Regions from separate parts of the Streptomyces sp. NPDC107500 genome, predicted to be linked through region 4. Evidence: riboswitches for the same ligand, from Rfam matches in the RefSeq annotation. Region 4 holds a riboswitch; each other region holds the start of a gene.
What was found. A riboswitch is a leader RNA that binds a small molecule or an ion and turns the genes downstream of it on or off. The one in region 4 is predicted to bind cobalamin.
Positions count from the first base shown of each region.

Region 1: another riboswitch for cobalamin. It lies ahead of ACZ67M_RS18410 (ABC transporter substrate-binding protein); the one in region 4 lies ahead of ACZ67M_RS12545 (ribonucleoside-diphosphate reductase subunit alpha).
Region 2: another riboswitch for cobalamin. It lies ahead of metE (5-methyltetrahydropteroyltriglutamate--homocysteine S-methyltransferase); the one in region 4 lies ahead of ACZ67M_RS12545 (ribonucleoside-diphosphate reductase subunit alpha).
Region 3: another riboswitch for cobalamin. It lies ahead of ACZ67M_RS10390 (energy-coupling factor ABC transporter permease); the one in region 4 lies ahead of ACZ67M_RS12545 (ribonucleoside-diphosphate reductase subunit alpha).

Region 1 is NZ_JBVJPF010000004.1:426,597-430,754, forward strand. It holds gene ACZ67M_RS18405 (FecCD family ABC transporter permease) at 1-865, opposite strand, end outside; gene ACZ67M_RS18410 (ABC transporter substrate-binding protein) at 862-1,950, opposite strand; cobalamin riboswitch at 2,014-2,199, opposite strand; gene ACZ67M_RS18415 (fasciclin domain-containing protein) at 2,269-2,928, opposite strand; gene ACZ67M_RS18420 (M56 family metallopeptidase) at 3,281-4,158, opposite strand, start outside.
Region 2 is NZ_JBVJPF010000007.1:453,067-457,224, forward strand. It holds gene ACZ67M_RS28515 (TSUP family transporter) at 1-175, shown strand, start outside; gene ACZ67M_RS28520 (GNAT family N-acetyltransferase) at 223-1,152, opposite strand; gene ACZ67M_RS28525 (hypothetical protein) at 1,324-1,758, shown strand; cobalamin riboswitch at 1,832-2,052, shown strand; gene metE (5-methyltetrahydropteroyltriglutamate--homocysteine S-methyltransferase) at 2,221-4,158, shown strand, end outside.
Region 3 is NZ_JBVJPF010000002.1:977,946-982,103, forward strand. It holds gene ACZ67M_RS10380 (chloride channel protein) at 137-1,432, shown strand; gene ACZ67M_RS10385 (potassium channel family protein) at 1,429-1,974, shown strand; cobalamin riboswitch at 2,056-2,241, shown strand; gene ACZ67M_RS10390 (energy-coupling factor ABC transporter permease) at 2,272-2,979, shown strand; gene ACZ67M_RS10395 (energy-coupling factor ABC transporter substrate-binding protein) at 2,976-3,314, shown strand; gene cbiQ (cobalt ECF transporter T component CbiQ) at 3,315-4,064, shown strand; gene ACZ67M_RS10405 (ATP-binding cassette domain-containing protein) at 4,061-4,158, shown strand, end outside.
Region 4 is NZ_JBVJPF010000003.1:204,346-208,503, reverse strand. It holds gene ACZ67M_RS12545 (ribonucleoside-diphosphate reductase subunit alpha) at 1-1,830, opposite strand, end outside; cobalamin riboswitch at 1,955-2,098, opposite strand; gene ACZ67M_RS12540 (GNAT family N-acetyltransferase) at 2,163-2,669, opposite strand; gene mctP (monocarboxylate uptake permease MctP) at 2,779-4,158, opposite strand, start outside.

The DNA.
Region 1 (4,158 bases), on a different contig from region 4:
CACCGGCCGAGGCGACCAGGGCGGCGGTGAGCAGGGCGGTGGCGCACAGCAGGATTAGCCGGGTGCGGGCCACGTGGACGCCGAGGGTGGCCGCGGCGTCCTGGCCGAAGGCGAAGGCGTCCAGCGTCCTGCCGTGGCCGAGGCACACGGCGAGGACCAGCAGCAGGACCGCCGTACCGGTCCACACGTCCGTCCAGCCGGCCCCGCCGAGCGAGCCGAGCAGCCAGAAGAGCACCCCGCGGGTGGTCTCGGAGTCGGCCGCGGTCATCACCACGAAGGAGGTGAGCGAGGAGAACAGCTGCATCGCCGCCACTCCCGCGAGGACCACGCGGTCGGGGGTGCCGCCGAGGCTGTGGCTGAGCAGCATCACCAGCGCGAAGGAGCACACCGCGCCGAGGAACGCCCCGCCGGGGACGGACAGTGCGCCGCCGCCCACGCCGAGCACGACGACCAGGACGGCGCCGGTCGAGGCACCGGAGGAGACGCCGAGCACGAAGGGGTCGGCGAGCGGGTTGCGCAGCAGGGACTGGAGGACGGCGCCGCACACGGCGAGTCCGGCGCCGCACACCGCGGCGAGCAGGGTCCGGGGCAGCCGCAGGTCCCAGACGATGCCGTCGCGGATGGGGGTGACGTCGGCGGCGGGGCCCGCGCCGAGGTGGGCGACGATGACGGACCACACGTCGGCCACGCCGATGTCCGCCGGGCCGATGGTCACGGCGACGGCCACGGAGGCGCACAGGGCGACGACGCCGGTCAGCGCCCACAGGGGGTAGGCACGGCGGCCGGTTGCCGTGCGTATGCCCGGGGCCGGCCGCTCCTCGGACGCGGCCCGCTTCTCGGATGCCGCCCGGCTCGCGGACGTCACTTGGTGAGGCCGTACTCGCGCAGCGCGGCCGCCACCTGTTCGACGCCCTCGACGGTGCGGATGGTGGGGTTCATGGCCTGTCCGCTGAGCAGGACGTACCGCTTCTCGCGGACGGCCGTCATGTTCCGGGTGACGGGGTCGGACTCCAGGAACTCGATCTTCTTCGCGGCGGTCTCGGCCGTCTGCGACTTGCGGGTGAGGTCGCCGAGGACGAGGACGTCGGGGTCGCGGTCGGCGACGGTCTCCCAACCGACCTGCGGCCATTCGTCGTGGGTGTCGTCCATGGCGTTCTTCGCCCCGACCGCGCGGGTCATGACGCCGGGGGCGCCGCAGCAGCCGCCCATGTAGGGCGACGTGGAGTTGGCGAACCAGTACATGAGGGTGGCGTCGGACGCGTCGACGCCGGACGTCGCCTTCTTCACCCGGGCCTTCAGGTCGGCGACCAGCTTCTCGCCGCGTTCCTCGACGTCGAACAGCCGGGCCAGGTCGCGGACCTCGCGGTAGACGGTGTCCATGGTGAAGGGCTCGCTGCGGACGCCGTCGCCGTCGCCGCTGTTGTCCTTGCCGACGCAGTCGGACGGGGAGAGGTAGGCCGGCACGCCGAGTTCGCCGAACTGCTCGGGGGTGGCCACTCCCCCGGTACCCAGGGTGGAGGCGAAGGAGGCGGCGACGAAGTCGGGTTCGGCGTCCAGGACCGTCTCGAAGGACGGCATGTCGTCGGCGATGCGGGGCACACCCGCGTTCGCCTTCCCCAGCCCCTTCATCACCGGGTCGGTCCACGTGGCGGTGCCCGCCATGCGGTCGGCCAGGCCGAGGGAGAGCAGGATCTCGGTGGTGCCCTGGTTGAGGGAGACCGCTCGCTGCGGAGGTGCGGCGACCTCGACCTCGCGGCCGCAGTCACGGACGGTGCGCGGGTAGCCGGCCGCGTCCTGCGCCGCGGAGTCGTCGCCGGTGTCCGTCCCGGAACCGCAGCCGGCGGCCAGCAGGGCGCCGGCCAGGAGCGGCACCAGGCCGCGGAGGGCGCGTCGGGAGGCGGGGAGGCGTCGGAGGCCGACGGGGCGCGTTGCGCGCGAGGAGGCGGGCAAGGGGAATCCTCTGGCGTCGAGGGCTCGTACGCGAAGCCCGTTCGTACGGTGCGTCCCGCGCCGTACGCGGCGCGGGTGCCAGCAGGTCTTCGGACTCGGGATCGACCGGGCGGGACGCCTTCCCGGGCGGCCTCCGCCGCCCAGTGGCCCGTGTCCCGCCCGTCACCCTCACCGCTGCGCGTCAGCTCCGGATTCGCACCGGATTCCCTGACCCACCAGGTGGGTTCGACTGGCTTCCGCAAGCTACCACAGGGCCCTCACGCCGCCGGGGGCGGGCGGCCTCCTCACCCGCCCCCGGCGCCAAGGCGCCGGACCGCGTCAGCTCTTGGGCATCAGGACGCTGTCGATGATGTAGACGTTGGCGTTGGCGGTCTTGACGTTGCCGCAGACCACGTTGGCGGAGTCGTTGACCTTGTAGGCCTCGTCCGAGCCGGAGGTGGTGAGCTTGGACTTCTGCAGGGTGTCGAAGGAGCCGTTCTCCAGGTCCTTGGGGGCGAGCTTCTGGCCCACGACGTGGTAGGTCAGGATGTCGGTGAGCATCGCCTTGTCGTTGAGGACCTTGTCCAGGTCGGCCTTCGGAATCTTGGCGAAGGCGTCGTTGGTCGGCGCGAACACCGTGATGTTCTCGGCGTTGTTGAGGGTGTCGACCAGACCGGCCTTCTTCACCGCCGACACCAGCGTGGACAGGGCCGGGTTGTTCGAGGCGGCGGTGGCGACCGGGTCCTTCGCCATGCCGTCGAACGAACCGGCGCCCTCCTTCGGCACGGTGGAGCAGGCCGGGCCGAAGGGCTCGTCGGCGCCGGACATGCCGCCCGAGGTGTCCTCGGACTTGTCGTCGGTGGCCGCGGGGGCCGAGGACTCGGCCTGCGCGGAGTCCGAGGAGCCGCTGTCGCCGTCGTCGGAACAGGCGGCCAGCGACAGGGGCAGGACGGCGGCCGCGACGACGGCGACGGCGGAACGACGGATACGGGCGTTCATGGATATCTCCCTGCAAATCGGCAGCACTGAGGCAGCGCTGATGTAGTGATGTGGAGCGATGGTGTGATCTGAAGCGTGGTGCGCGTCGAGGTGGAGCGATGGTCCGCTCGGTGAGCTGTCCGCCCGGTGGGCGGTTCCTATATGCGTGGAGGCCGAGCCGCCCTGCGTATCGCAGGCAGGGAGCGCAGGCGGGCGGTCCGCTGTCGGTGTGGTCCCGGTTCTTCCCTCACACGGGGAATCCGGAGCAGGGCGGCTTCCGGATTGGCCGGTCACCCGATCGAGTGGGGAAGTTTCTCGGGCACCTCTGTGAACAGGGGTTTTCCCTGGAGGGTGCCGTCGACGTGACGGGGACTCAGAGCGGGGTGGCGGCCCGCAGGATGAGGAACATGGTGACGGCGGAGTTCGCCGACGACATCGCCGACACGGCCGTTCCGGCGGCCGCGGCCCACGCGGCCAGCCCCACCGAGGTGAACAGCGAGGGCCAGGTGCGGACGGCGGGCGCTGGACCCAGCAGGGCCGCCACCCGGCGCGGCACGGGCCCGGGCGCCGCGAGGCCGGCCAGGGTCGCGACCGGGGTGCCCCGGGAGACGAGGGCCGCCTTGCCGATCGCGGTCGCCACCGCGCGACGGTCGCCGACAGCCTTCGCGGCCTCCTCGTCGGCCCAGCGTTCCGCCGTGTAGGAGACGGCGGTGCGCAGGGGGCGCAGGAACGGGTTGGCCAGCCCGGCGAGCCGGACGGCCAGCAGGAAGCGGTGGTGGCGGGCGGCGAGGTGGGCCCGCTCGTGGGCGAACAGCGCCCGCCGCTCGGCCGGTTCGAGGCAGTCGAGCAGTGCGGTGGTGACCACCACCCGGTCCCGGTCTCCGCCGGGCAGCGCGTACGCGTAGGGCACGTCGTCCGGCAGTACGGCCACGCCGGTGCCCCGCAGTCCGGCGAGGGCGCGGTGGGCCCGGCGACGCACCCGGCCGTGCCGCCACAGCGCCCGGGCCGAGACCAGGAGAACGGCGCACAGTGCGGGAATCGCCGCCTTGCCGACGACCTCGTCGTAGGGCACCGCCGCCCGCACCTCGGGGTCCGACCAGCCGTCGGGCAGCGGGTTGCCGGGCAGTTGCGCGGTGCCGACCACCATCACCAGCGCCAGGCACACGGTGCTGCACAGCGCCATGACGGCGGCGACGGCGGTGAGCAGCCTGGTCGCGGTGCGCGGGTGCAGACGCTGCTCGGCCAGCCGGG
Region 2 (4,158 bases), on a different contig from region 4:
CGCCCACGCCCACTTGGTGGGTCTCGTCGACCTCCGTGCCGCCGCCGGACTGCTCCTGGGCGCCCTGCCGGTGATCGCGGTGCTGCGGCGCCGCCCGCCCCGCATCCCGGACCGCGCCCACGCGTGGACGTACGTGGCGCTGCTCGGCGCGGTGACGGTCGCGATGGTTGTCTGACGCGCCGGGCCGACGCCGCGGACCGCCGCCCGGTGCCGCACCGGGCGTCAGCCGATGACTGCCTCCCAGGTGTCGACCGCGAAGTGGACGGTCATGCCGTTGCGGCCGTAGAGGCGCGGAGCGCCGGTGGCGTTGGCCGTGTCGACCCCGAGCCCCACCGTGTCCCGGCCCCGCGCGGCGAAGTGCGCGAAGGCGTGCCGCAGGAGGAATCCGCCCAGGCCCCTCCCCCGTGCCGCGTCCAGCACGCCGAGGGCGCGGATCCAGCCCATGGCCTCGCGGTCGTCCCGGGCCAGCAGGAAACCGGCGTCCCCCAGGTCGTCGGTGGCGGCGATCCACACCAGGGACCAGTCGAGCCCCTCGGCGTCGATGTCGCTGAGCCAGAGCCGGTACGGACGCGGCTGGAAGTCGAAGTGGGAGGCGAACGCCTGCTGGTACAGCTCGTGCACCCGGACACGGTCCGCCTCCGTCGCGCAGGCGCGCACGGCCACCCCGGCCGGGGCCCGCGGCGGCAGGTCGGCCGCCGGGTCCACCGCCCGGCGCAGGACGTGGTGGGACCGGACGACCCGCCAGCCCCGTTCCGCGAGGAGCGCCGTGTCGGTCGTGGGCCGGGCGTTGAGGTGCAGGTGGACGACGGCCCGAGCGGCCCCGTTGGCCCGTGCCTTGGCGAGGGCGCGGTCCTCCATGGCGGCCAGCAGCCGCAGGCCGGTGCCCTGGTGGTCGGGGAGCACGTAGTGGTCGATGTCCACGCGCTCGCCGCCGGACTCGTCCCACAGCAGCCCGTAGGCCACCAGCCGGCCGCCGTCGAAGGCGAGCCACGAGTCGCGGGTCAGATCCGTCTCGGGATGCTTCAGGTCGGCCTCGACGGTGTGCTGGTCGGTCTCGGGGCGGCCGATCTCGATCCGGTCGATCTCGTTGAGGAGCTGGGTGATGGCGGGCGCGTCGGCAAGGGTGGCCGGCCGCAGGTCGGCGGTGGACATGAGAGCAGAATCGGGGGCACCGGCGGGCACCCGCAACGGAATTTCCGCCCCGCCACGCGGCTCGGGCCCCGCCCGGGCGCGGACCGGCGCGATTGGTGGACGTAGGTCCGCGAACCGCGGGCATACGGGGGTCCTGAGGACCTTCTCCGTCGCCGACCACGGGAGTCTCCTGTGACACCGAGCCTGCGCACCGCACGCGGGTGCCGTGCCGCCGCCGTTCTCCTGCTCGCCGCCGCCTGGTACGGGGGCAGCCACCACCCCTGGCTCGCCCTGCCCGGTCTCTACGCCGCGGCGGTCATGGCCTGGTGCGCGGCCCGGGAGGGAGCCGAGCACCGGCGGCGGACGGTCCTGGCGCGCCGGGCCGAACTCCTGGCCCGCCCGCCTCACCGGCAGCCGGTCCCTCTCGCCCCCTGCTGCGCCTTCTGGCGGCACTCCGACGGCGCCGTGCACGGCCAGGAGTGCACCCGTCCCGCCGCCGCCCGGGTCGCCGTGGGCGGCGACTGCTGCGAGGTGTGGTGGACCTCGCTGGGCTCGGCGCACGACACGGCCTGCCCGCGGCACGCCGACGCGCCGGGGCAGGACCGGAGCACCTGGGCCCAGCAGTAGTCCGCCGACGGCGTGTCCCGTCGCACCGTCCGCATGCCGGACGCGTCCGGACGATTCCGGGGTGGTCCCCGGTAGGGTGAACGGTGCAGCTGGTTCGCCCCGTCCGCCAGGCGGGGTGTCGTAAGAGGGAACCCGGTGGGAATCCGGGACTGCCCCGCAGCGGTGAGCGGGAACGACCGCCGTCATACGCACTGGGTCCGACGTACCGGGCCCGGGAAGCGACGGCCAGTAGGTGTCCTCCGGACGGAGGGCGTGCCCGCGAGTCCGAAGACCTGCCAACTGCCCGCGTGCGGACCGTTCCGCGCGCGGACATCCCGGTGACCTCGAGGGCGGGTCGGCGTGCACCAGACGGAACGGCCGTGCCTTTGCCGCGCGGGGTCGTCACCGTCCGGCCGGCCACGACCTTCGCGCTCTCGTTCCGTCCCCGGGATCTCAGGGACTCATCTCGCGAAGGAGATCTCCGTGACAGCGAAGTCCGCAGCCGCGGCAGCACGGGCCACCGTGTACGGCTACCCCCGCCAGGGTCAGAACCGTGAACTGAAGAAGGCCATCGAGGGCTACTGGAAGGGCCGCGTCAACGCCGACGCCCTCCACGCCACCGCCGCCGAACTCCGGCGCGACAACCGGCGGCAGCTCGCCGACGCCGGCATCCACGAGGTGCCCACCGGTGACTTCTCGTACTACGACCACGTCCTCGACACCACGGTCATGGTCGGCGCGATCCCCGAACGGCACCGCGCCGCCGTCGCCGCCGACGCGACGGACGGCTACTTCGCGATGGCCCGCGGCACCCAGGACGTGGCGCCGCTGGAGATGACCAAGTGGTTCGACACGAACTACCACTACCTCGTCCCCGAACTCGGTCCCGGCACCGTCTTCACGGCCGACTCCACCAAGCAGGTCGCCGAGCTGAAGGAGGCTCTCGCCGAGGGCCTCACCGCCCGTCCGGTCCTGGTCGGCCCCGTCACGTACCTGCTGCTCGCCAAGCCCGCTCCCGGCGTGCCCGCGGACTTCGAGCCGCTCACGCTCCTGGACCGGCTGCTTCCCGTGTACGCCGAGGTCCTCGCCGACCTGCGTGCGGCCGGCGCCGAATGGGTCCAGCTCGACGAACCCGCCCTGGTGCAGGACCGCACCCCGGCCGAGCTGAACGCGGCGGAGCGCGCCTACCGTGATCTCGGCGCCCTGTCCGACCGTCCGAAGCTGCTGGTCGCCTCGTACTTCGACCGGCTCGGCGACGCCCTGCCGATGCTGGCCAAGGCACCGGTGGACGGGCTGGCGCTGGACTTCACCGAGGCCGCCGCCGCCAACCTCGACGCGCTCGCCGCCGTCGGTGGACTGCCCGGCAAGCGCCTGGTCGCCGGTGTGGTCAACGGCCGCAACATCTGGATCAACGATCTGCAGAAGTCCCTGACCACACTCGGCACCCTTCTCGGGCTCGCCGACCGTGTCGACGTCTCCGCCTCCTGCTCCCTGCTGCACGTCCCGCTGGACGCGTCCCTCGAGCGGGACATCGACCCGCAGATCCTGCGCTGGCTCGCGTTCGCCCGGCAGAAGACCTCCGAGATCGCCACGCTCGCCAGGGGCCTCGCCCAGGGCACCGACAGCATCACCGGCGAACTCGCCGCCAACCGTGCCGACCTCGCCTCCCGGGCCACCTCACCCATCACCCGCGACCCTGCCGTCCGCTCCCGTGCGGAGGCCGTGACCAGCGCCGACACCCGCCGTTCCCAGCCGTACGCCGAACGGGCCGCGGCGCAGCGCGCCCACCTCGGGCTGCCCCTGCTGCCGACCACCACCATCGGCTCGTTCCCGCAGACCACCGAGCTGCGCACCGCGCGCGCCGACCTGCGCGCCGGGCGCCTGGACGCGGCCGGTTACGAGGAGCGCATCCGGTCGGAGATCCAGGAGGTCATCTCCTTCCAGGAGAAGACCGGTATCGACGTCCTGGTGCACGGCGAGCCCGAGCGCAACGACATGGTCCAGTACTTCGCCGAGCAGCTGACCGGCTACCTCGCCACCCAGCACGGCTGGGTCCAGTCGTACGGCACCCGCTACGTCCGTCCGCCGGTCCTGGCCGGTGACATCTCCCGCCCGCAGCCGATGACGGTGCGCTGGACGAACTACGCCCAGTCCCTGAGCGATCGCCCGGTCAAGGGCATGCTCACCGGGCCCGTCACCATGCTCGCCTGGTCCTTCGTCCGCGACGACCAGCCGCTCGGCGACACCGCCCGCCAGGTCGCCCTCGCCCTGCGCGACGAGGTGAACGACCTCCAGGCCGCCGGCACCTCGGTCATCCAGGTGGACGAGCCCGCGCTGCGCGAGACCCTGCCCCTGAGGGCCGCCGACCACGCCGCCTATCTGGCGTGGGCGACCGAGGCGTTCCGGCTCAGCACGAGCGGG
Region 3 (4,158 bases), on a different contig from region 4:
TACGTGCGCATGCGGCCGTGCGCCCCCTCGCGTTAACTGAGCCGCACCCGCGGGAGCGGACGAAGGAGGGCACGTGACGAGTCGGCCGGCGCCGGCGAACGCCGTCCCGGGCCGGGCCGAGCAGTCGCTGCGGCAGATGCTGCTGAGCCCCGGCTACCGGCGGCTGTTGCTGCTGTGCGTGCTGCTGGGGGTGCCGATCGCGCTGGCCTGCTTCTTCTTCGTCGGCCTCCAGCACCAGTTGCAGCACTGGGTGTGGACCTCGCTGCCCGAGGCGGCCGGTTACGACACCCCGCCCTGGTGGTGGCCGCTGCCCGCGCTGGTGCTGGCCGGGCTGATCCTCGCGCCGATCGTGACCCGGATGCCGGGCGCGGGCGGGCATCTGCCGGTGAACGGCCTGGGCGGGCCGCCCGTCGGACCCAAGGCGCTGCCGGGCGCGGTCCTGGCCGCGCTGGCGACGCTGCCCCTCGGTGTGGTGCTGGGTCCCGAGGCCCCGCTCATGGCGGTCGGCAGCGGACTCGCGCTGCTGGCGGTGCGGCGGCGGGCGGGAGCGGGCGGCGACCAGCGGGCCGGGGCGATCCTCGCGACGGCCGGCTCCACCGCCGCCATCTCCACCATCCTCGGCGGTCCGGTGGCCGCGGCCGTCCTGCTCATCGAGGGCGCGGGGCTGGCCGGGGCGCAGATGGTGGTCCTGCTGCTGCCCTGTCTGCTGGCCAGCGCCACCGGCTCGCTGGTCTTCACCGGCTTCGGTCAGTGGACCGGACTGAAGATCGGCGCGCTCGCCCTGCCCGACCTGCCGCCGGCCGCCAACCCGGACGCGGGCGACTTCCTGTGGGGCATCCCGACGGCGGCGCTGATCGCCGTACTGATCACGCTGGCCCGTGAGCTGGGGCACCGCACCGTCTCGTGGACGCGCCGGCACACGGCCGTGCGCACGGTCGCCTGCGCCACCGCGGTCGGGGTGTGCGTCGCCGCGTACGCGCTGATCACCGGCCGCTCCCCGGCCGAGGCGGCACTCTCCGGGCAGGCCGCGCTCGCCCAGCTCGCGGCCGACCCGCACGCCTGGCCGGTGGGCGCGCTGATCGCCCTGGTCGCGTGCAAGGGGCTGGCCTGGGGCATCGCGCTGGGCAGCCTGCGCGGCGGTCCGATCTTCCCGTCCGTGCTGCTGGGCACGGCGACGGCGATGGCCTGTTCCGGGCTGCCCGGCTTCGGCGTGACCCCCGCGCTCGCCCTCGGCATCGCCGCCGCGGCGGCCGCCGTGACGGGGCTGCCGCTGTCCAGCGCGGTCCTCGCGGTACTGCTGACGGGCGGGGACGCGTACGACCAGATGCCGCTGATCGTCACCGCGTCGGTGGTCTCCTTCGTCGTCTCCCAGCTCGTGCGCCGGACGGAACCGGAGGCGGCCCACGCCCCGACGACGGGAACGACCGGGTGACGGAGCGCCGCACCGTACGGACCCGTTCCGCCTGGCGCGCCGCCCGGCCCTGGGCCGTACGCGTCTGCGTCGCGGTGGCCGTGGTGGTGGCCTACTTCCTGCTCCCCCTCGACCATCTGGGGCCGCACCGGCCGGTGCTGAGCTGGGTGCTGTGCGCTCTGCTGCTGGCCGTCGTGGCCGCGCTGCTGCTCCGGCAGATCCACCACGTCCTCGTGGACCGGCCCGAGACCAAGCCCGGCATGGTCATCACCCTGCTCATCATCCTGTCCGTGCACATCTTCTCGGCCACGTACTACGCCCTGGCCAAGGAGCCGGGCGAGTTCACCGGCCTGCACACCCGTGTCGACGCGCTCTACTTCACGGTGGTCACCCTCGCCACGGTCGGGTACGGGGACATCACGCCCAGCGGGCAGTCCGCCCGGATCGTGACGATGCTCCAGATCGCCTACAGCTTCGTCTTCCTCACCGCCGCCGCGACCGCGCTCAGCACGCGGGCGCGCGCGATGGTGGTGCGGCGCACGGAACGGGACCGGACCGGCTGAGGGCGACGTCTCCGCAGCCCAGGGCCGGTCGTCCGGATACCCGCCGGCCGGGGCCCGCTTGTCACCGCACCGGTGGGAGCACTACTGTCGCCACGCCTTGGTGAACGGGAAATCCGGTGTGATGCCGGTGCGGCCCTCGCCACTGTGAATCGGGAAGTCCGGCTCCGGCCCCTCGTGGGCAGCCACTGGATCCTTGTGATCCGGGAAGGCGTTGCCCGGACTGCGTTACCCGTCAGCCAGGAGACCGGCCAAGGCGCGTCGTCCATCCACGAGGTGCTGGAGAGGGTCTGCTGAGCCATGCACATAGCCGAGGGCTTTCTGCCACCGGCGCACGCGATCGCCTGGGGTGTCGCGTCCGCGCCGTTCGTCGTCCACGGAGTCCGGTCACTCACCCGTGAGGTCAGGGAGCACCCGGAGAGCACGCTGCTCCTCGGCGCCTCCGGTGCCTTCACGTTCGTCCTGTCGGCCCTGAAACTGCCCTCCGTCACCGGGAGCTGCTCCCATCCGACCGGCACCGGTCTGGGCGCCATCCTCTTCCGGCCGCCGATCATGGCGGTACTGGGCACCATCACCCTGCTCTTCCAGGCGCTGCTGCTCGCCCACGGCGGGCTGACCACGCTGGGCGCCAACGTCTTCTCGATGGCGATCGTCGGTCCCTGGGCCGGGTACGGCGTCTACCGGCTGCTGCGCCGTTACGACGTGCCGCTGATGGTCGCCGTGTTCTTCGCCGCCTTCGTCGCCGACCTGTCCACCTACTGCGTGACCAGCGTGCAGCTGGCGCTGGCCTTCCCGGACCCGAGCAGCGGATTCACCGGCGCCCTCGGCAAGTTCGGTTCCATCTTCGCCGTCACGCAGATCCCGCTCGCGGTCAGCGAGGGCCTGCTCACGGTGATCGTGATGCGGCTGCTGGTGCAGTCCAGCAAGGGCGAACTGACCCGGCTGGGCGTACTGCTGACCCGGTCCGGCAAGACCCCGTCCGACGAGCAGGAGGCGGTGGCCCGATGACCCGCAACGCGAAGATCAACGCCCTGCTGCTGCTCGCCGTGGCCGCGCTCGCGGTGCTGCCGCTGGTGCTGGGGCTCGGCGACCACAAGGAGGAGCCGTTCGCCGGCGCGGACGCGGAGGCGGAGACGGCGATCACGGAGATCGAGCCGGACTACGAGCCGTGGTTCTCGCCGCTGTACGAACCGCCGTCCGGGGAGATCGAGTCGGCGCTGTTCGCGGTGCAGGCCGCGCTCGGCGCGGGCGTGCTGGCGTACTACTTCGGTGTGCGCCGAGGCCGGCGGCAGGGCGAGGAGCGCGCGGCGGCGGCACTGCGGGACACCCCCGAAGGGGACTGAGTGCTGCCGATCGACGCGGCGGCCCACAGCAGCCGGTGGCGCCGCCGCCACCCCGTGGACAAGGCCGTGCTCGGTCTCGGCCTGACCGTGCTCGCGATCTCGCTGCCGCCCTGGCCGGGCGCGGCGCTGGTGCTGGTGACGGCGCTTGCGGTGCTGCTCGGCCCGGCGGGGGTGCCCGGACGGCGGCTGTGGCGGGCGTACCGGGTGCCGTTGGGCTTCTGTGTGACGGGCGCGCTGCCGCTGCTCGTCCAGGTCGGGGGCGCGGACGGGTTTCTGACGGTGGCGCAGGGCGGGCCGGTGCGCGCCGGTGAGCTGCTGCTGCGGACCTCGGCGGCCTCGCTCGGGGTGCTGCTGTTCGCGTTCACCACGCCGATGTCGGACCTGCTGCCCCGGCTGGTGCGGGCGGGGGTGCCCGCGCCGGTCGTGGACGTGGCGCTGGTGACGTACCGGATGAGTTTCCTGCTGCTGGACTCGGTGCGCCGCATCCGGGAGGCGCAGGCGGCGCGGCTCGGGCACACCACCCGGGCCGCGACCTGGCGTTCGCTGGGCGGGCTCGGCGCCACGGCCTTCGTGCGGGCCTTCGACCGGGCGGCGCGGCTCCAGTCCGGGCTCGCGGGCCGCGGCTACGACGGCACCCTGCGGGTCCTGGTGCCCGAGGCCCGCGTCTCCGTGGCCTTCACGGCGGCGAGCGGCGCGCTGCTGGCGGCACTGGCCGCCCTCACCCTCGTACTGGAAGGGCCGTTGTCGTGAAGGGAACGAGCGAGGCCACGGCTCAGGCGCTGGTCGCCCTGCGGGGTGCGGCCTTCGCCTACGAGGAGGGCCCGGACGTGCTGGCCGGGCTGGA
Region 4 (4,158 bases):
GTTGCGCAGGCCGGTGGTGGCCATGCGCTCGCGCAGCGCCGCCCAGCGCTCCGGCCAGGTGGTCTCGACGCCGTAGTGGTCGGGGTGCAGCACGCCCCGCGCGGTACGGGTCTTCTCCCAGGCCGGCAGCGGGCCGTTGCGCTCGGCGAGGTCGGTGGACGTCTCGTACGCGGCGAGCATGATCCGCTCGGCGACGCGGGTGGAGAGGGCCTTCGCCTCGGGCGAGTCGAAGGGCAGGCGCAGCTGGAAGAAGACGTCCTGGAGGCCCATCGCGCCCAGGCCCACCGGGCGCCAGCGGGAGTTGGAGCGGCCCGCCTGCTCGGTCGGGTAGAAGTTGATGTCGACGACCCGGTCCAGGAAGGTGACGGCGGTGCGGACGGTGGCGTCCAGCCGCTCCCAGTCGATGTCGCCCTTCGCCACGTCGACGAAGGCGCCGAGGTTGACCGAGCCCAGGTTGCAGACCGCGGTCTCGCCGTCGTCCGTGACCTCCAGGATCTCCGTGCAGAGGTTGGAGGAGTGGATGACGTTGCCCGGCTCGGCCGTCTGGTTGGCGGTGCGGTTGGCGGTGTCCTTGAAGGTCATCCAGCCGTTGCCGGTCTGCGCGAGGGTGCGCATCATGCGGCCGTACAGCTCGCGGGCGGGCAGGGTCCTGCGGGCGAGCCCGGCTGCCTCGGCGGCGCGGTAGGCGGCGTCGAACTCCGCGCCGTACAGGTCGGTCAGCTCGGGCACGTCGGCGGGCGAGAACAGCGACCACTGGCCGTCGGCGTCCACGCGGCGCATGAACTCGTCCGGGATCCAGTGCGCCAGGTTCAGGTTGTGGGTGCGTCGGGCGTCCTCGCCGGTGTTGTCCCGCAGCTCCAGGAACTCCTCGATGTCCGCGTGCCAGGTCTCCAGGTAGACCGCCGCCGCGCCCTTGCGCCGGCCGCCCTGGTTCACGGCCGCCACCGAGGCGTCCAGCGTCTTCAGGAACGGGACGATGCCGTTGGAGTGCCCGTTGGTGCCGCGGATCAGGGAGCCGCGGGAGCGGACGCGGGAGTAGGCGATGCCGATGCCGCCGGCGTGCTTGGAGAGCCGGGCGACCTGGTGGAGGCGGTCGTAGAGGGAGTCCAGCTCGTCCTTGGGGGAGTCCAGGAGGTAGCAGGACGACATCTGGGCGTGCCGGGTGCCCGAGTTGAACAGGGTGGGGGAGGAGGGCAGGTAGTCGAGGCGGCTCATCAGGCCGTAGAGCGCGGTGACCTCGTCCACGGAGCGTGAGGTGTCGTCCTCGGCGAGGCCGGCGGCGACCCGCAGCATGAAGTGCTGGGGCGTCTCGACGACCTTGCGGGTGATCGGGTGCCGCAGCAGGTAGCGGCTGTGCAGGGTGCGCAGTCCGAAGTAGCCGAAGCGGTCGTCGGCGGCCCGGTCGATCGTCGCGTCCAGCCGGTCCGCGTGCTGCCGCACGAACTCGGCGGTGCGGTCGGCGATCAGGCCCTCGCGGTGGCCGGTGGCGACCGACTCGGTGAAGGACGTGACGCCCTGGGAGGCGGCCTCCGCGCGGATGGAGATGGTCAGCAGCCGGGCGGCGAGGCGGGAGTAGACCGGGTCCTCGGAGATGAGACCGGCCGCCGCCTCCGTGGCCAGCTCGCGCAGCTCGGCCTCGTCCGCGTGGGCGGACCGGCCGCGCAGCGCGGCGGCGGCGACCCGGCCGGGGTCGGCGTCGGGGAGGTCGGCGGTCAGCTCGGTCAGGGTCCGCAGCAGGGCGGCACCGGGTCCGTCGGACTCCTCGGTCACCGGCATCGCTGAAGTCGTCACCGGGGTCGCTGCGGCCGGATCGGCTGGCGCGATGGTCACGTGGGGGCACTCCCTCGCTCGGCACGGGGCCTGGCGGAGGGCAGGAGGCAGCACACGAGCGCACGCGGCGTCGCGTCCACCGGCCCACTCCACGAGGCCCGGACGTCATGGCACCCGGGCCGGGAGGCCGGGCGCACCGTCGGCAGGTCCTCGGACTGGACACGCGGGCACGGACGCCCGGGGGCGTACGGATGCACGCATGTACACCGTTGCGGGACAGTTCCGGATTCGCACCGGATTCCCCTGCGGCGACAGCGAGCACGAGCATACATCTTGTGCCGGGCTCCGCCAGCACCCCCAGATGTTGTGTCCGTGAGCGTGTCGGAGCGGTGTCAGAGCGTCAGTTCGTAGGCGAGCAGAGTGAGGTCGTCCAGCTCCGGCAGGGGGTTCCAGTCGCGGTCCGGGGAACGCGTGAAACCCAGGCGCGCGTAGATGCGGTGGGCGCTGTGCATGGTGCGCTGGGTGGACAGCACGACCCGCGCGCAGCCCGGCACGGACCGGGCGCGGTCGACGCAGGCCCGCACCAGTGCCTCGCCGGCGCCGCGTCCGCGCGCCTCGCGGGCGACGGCGAGCATGCGTATCTCGGCCTCGCCGGGCCGGGCGATGTCCGCCATCGGGCCGCCGCTGGGCACGAAGGTGACGCCGCCGAGTACCCCGCCGTCGGCCGCGGCGACCAGCACCTCGGCGGCGGCCGCCCGCTTGGCCACGGCGCGCAGCTCGTGGAGGTAGGCGTCGTCCCCGCCGAAGTCGAGGAGGCCGTCGCGCAGGTAGGCCTGTGCGGTGATCTCGCCGAGGGTGTCGTACTCCTCGGCCGTCGCCCGCCGGATCACGAAGTCCATGTCCCCGAGTGTGCCCGACGGGTACGACAGCGGGCCGCCGGATTTCTCCGGCGGCCCGCTGAGGAAGAAGACCTTCACCAGGACCTCTGGGAAGGCCTCTACGAAGGACCTAGTGCGAGGTGCCCGCCGTGGCCGGCGGCAGTTCGACCTCGACGCCCGGGTCGCCCGCGTCCGCCGTGTAGTCGCTCGGCTTGGTCTCGTCGACGCCGTCGGGCGCCTTGACCGCCCGCAGGACGAAGGTCAGGACCACGGTGACCAGGATGTTCAGCACGAAGGCGGTGAGACCGATGTAGCCGATCTCGCCGATGCCGGGGATCTCGTCGGAGGAGCCGCCGAAGTGCTTCTGCGTCGGCGAGGCCACACCGTACGCGGCGACCGTGCCGTAGACCATGCCGACCGCCCAGCCGCCGAGCAGCGCCCAGCGGTGGAACCAGCGGGTGAACAGGCCGCCCACCAGGGCAGGGAAGGTCTGGAGGATCCAGATGCCGCCGAGCAGCTGGAAGTTGATCGCGACCGTCTTGTCCATGCCGAGGACGAAGACCAGCGCGCCCACCTTCACCAGCAACGACACCAGCTTGGAGACCTTGGTCTCCTGGGCCGGGGTGGCGTCCGGCTTGATGAAGTCCTTGTAGATGTTGCGGGTGAAGAGGTTCGCCGCCGCGATCGACATGATCGCCGCCGGCACCAGCGCGCCGATGCCGATGGCCGCGAAGGCCACGCCCGCGAACCAGTCCGGGAACATGTTCTCGAACAGCTGCGGGATCGCCAGCTGCCCGTTCTCCACCTTGACGCCCGCCGCGATCGCCATGAAGCCCAGCAGCGCGAGCAGACCCAGCATCAGCGAGTACAGCGGCAGGATCGTGGTGTTGCGCCGGATCACCTCACGGCTGCGCGAGGACAGCGTCGCGGTGATCGAGTGCGGGTACATGAAGAGCGCCAGGGCCGAGCCGAGCGCCAGCGTGGCGTACGTCCACTGCCCGCCGTGGTTGGGCACCAGGCCGCCGTTGCCCGACGCGGTGAACTTGTCGTTCGCCGCGGCGAAGATGTCGTCGAAGCCGCCCAGCTTGATCGGGATGTAGATGATCGCCACCGCGATCACGATGTAGATCAGCGTGTCCTTGACGAACGCGATCAGCGCGGGCGCGCGCAGCCCCGACGAGTAGGTGTACGCCGCCAGCACGCCGAACGCGATCAGCAGCGGCAGGTCCTTGATGAACCAGTTGGTGTCCTCGCCGCCGCCGACGCCCATCACGTCGAGCACGGCCTGGATGCCGACCAGCTGGAGCGCGATGTACGGCATCGTCGCGAGGATGCCGGTGACGGCGACCGCCAGCGACAGCCCCTTCGAGCCGAACCGTCCGCGCACGAAGTCCGAGGTCGTCACGTAACCGTGCTTGTGCGAGACCGACCACAGGCGCGGCAGGAAGGTGAAGATCAGCGGGTAAACGAGGATCGTGTACGGCACCGCGAAGAAGCCGGCCGCGCCCGC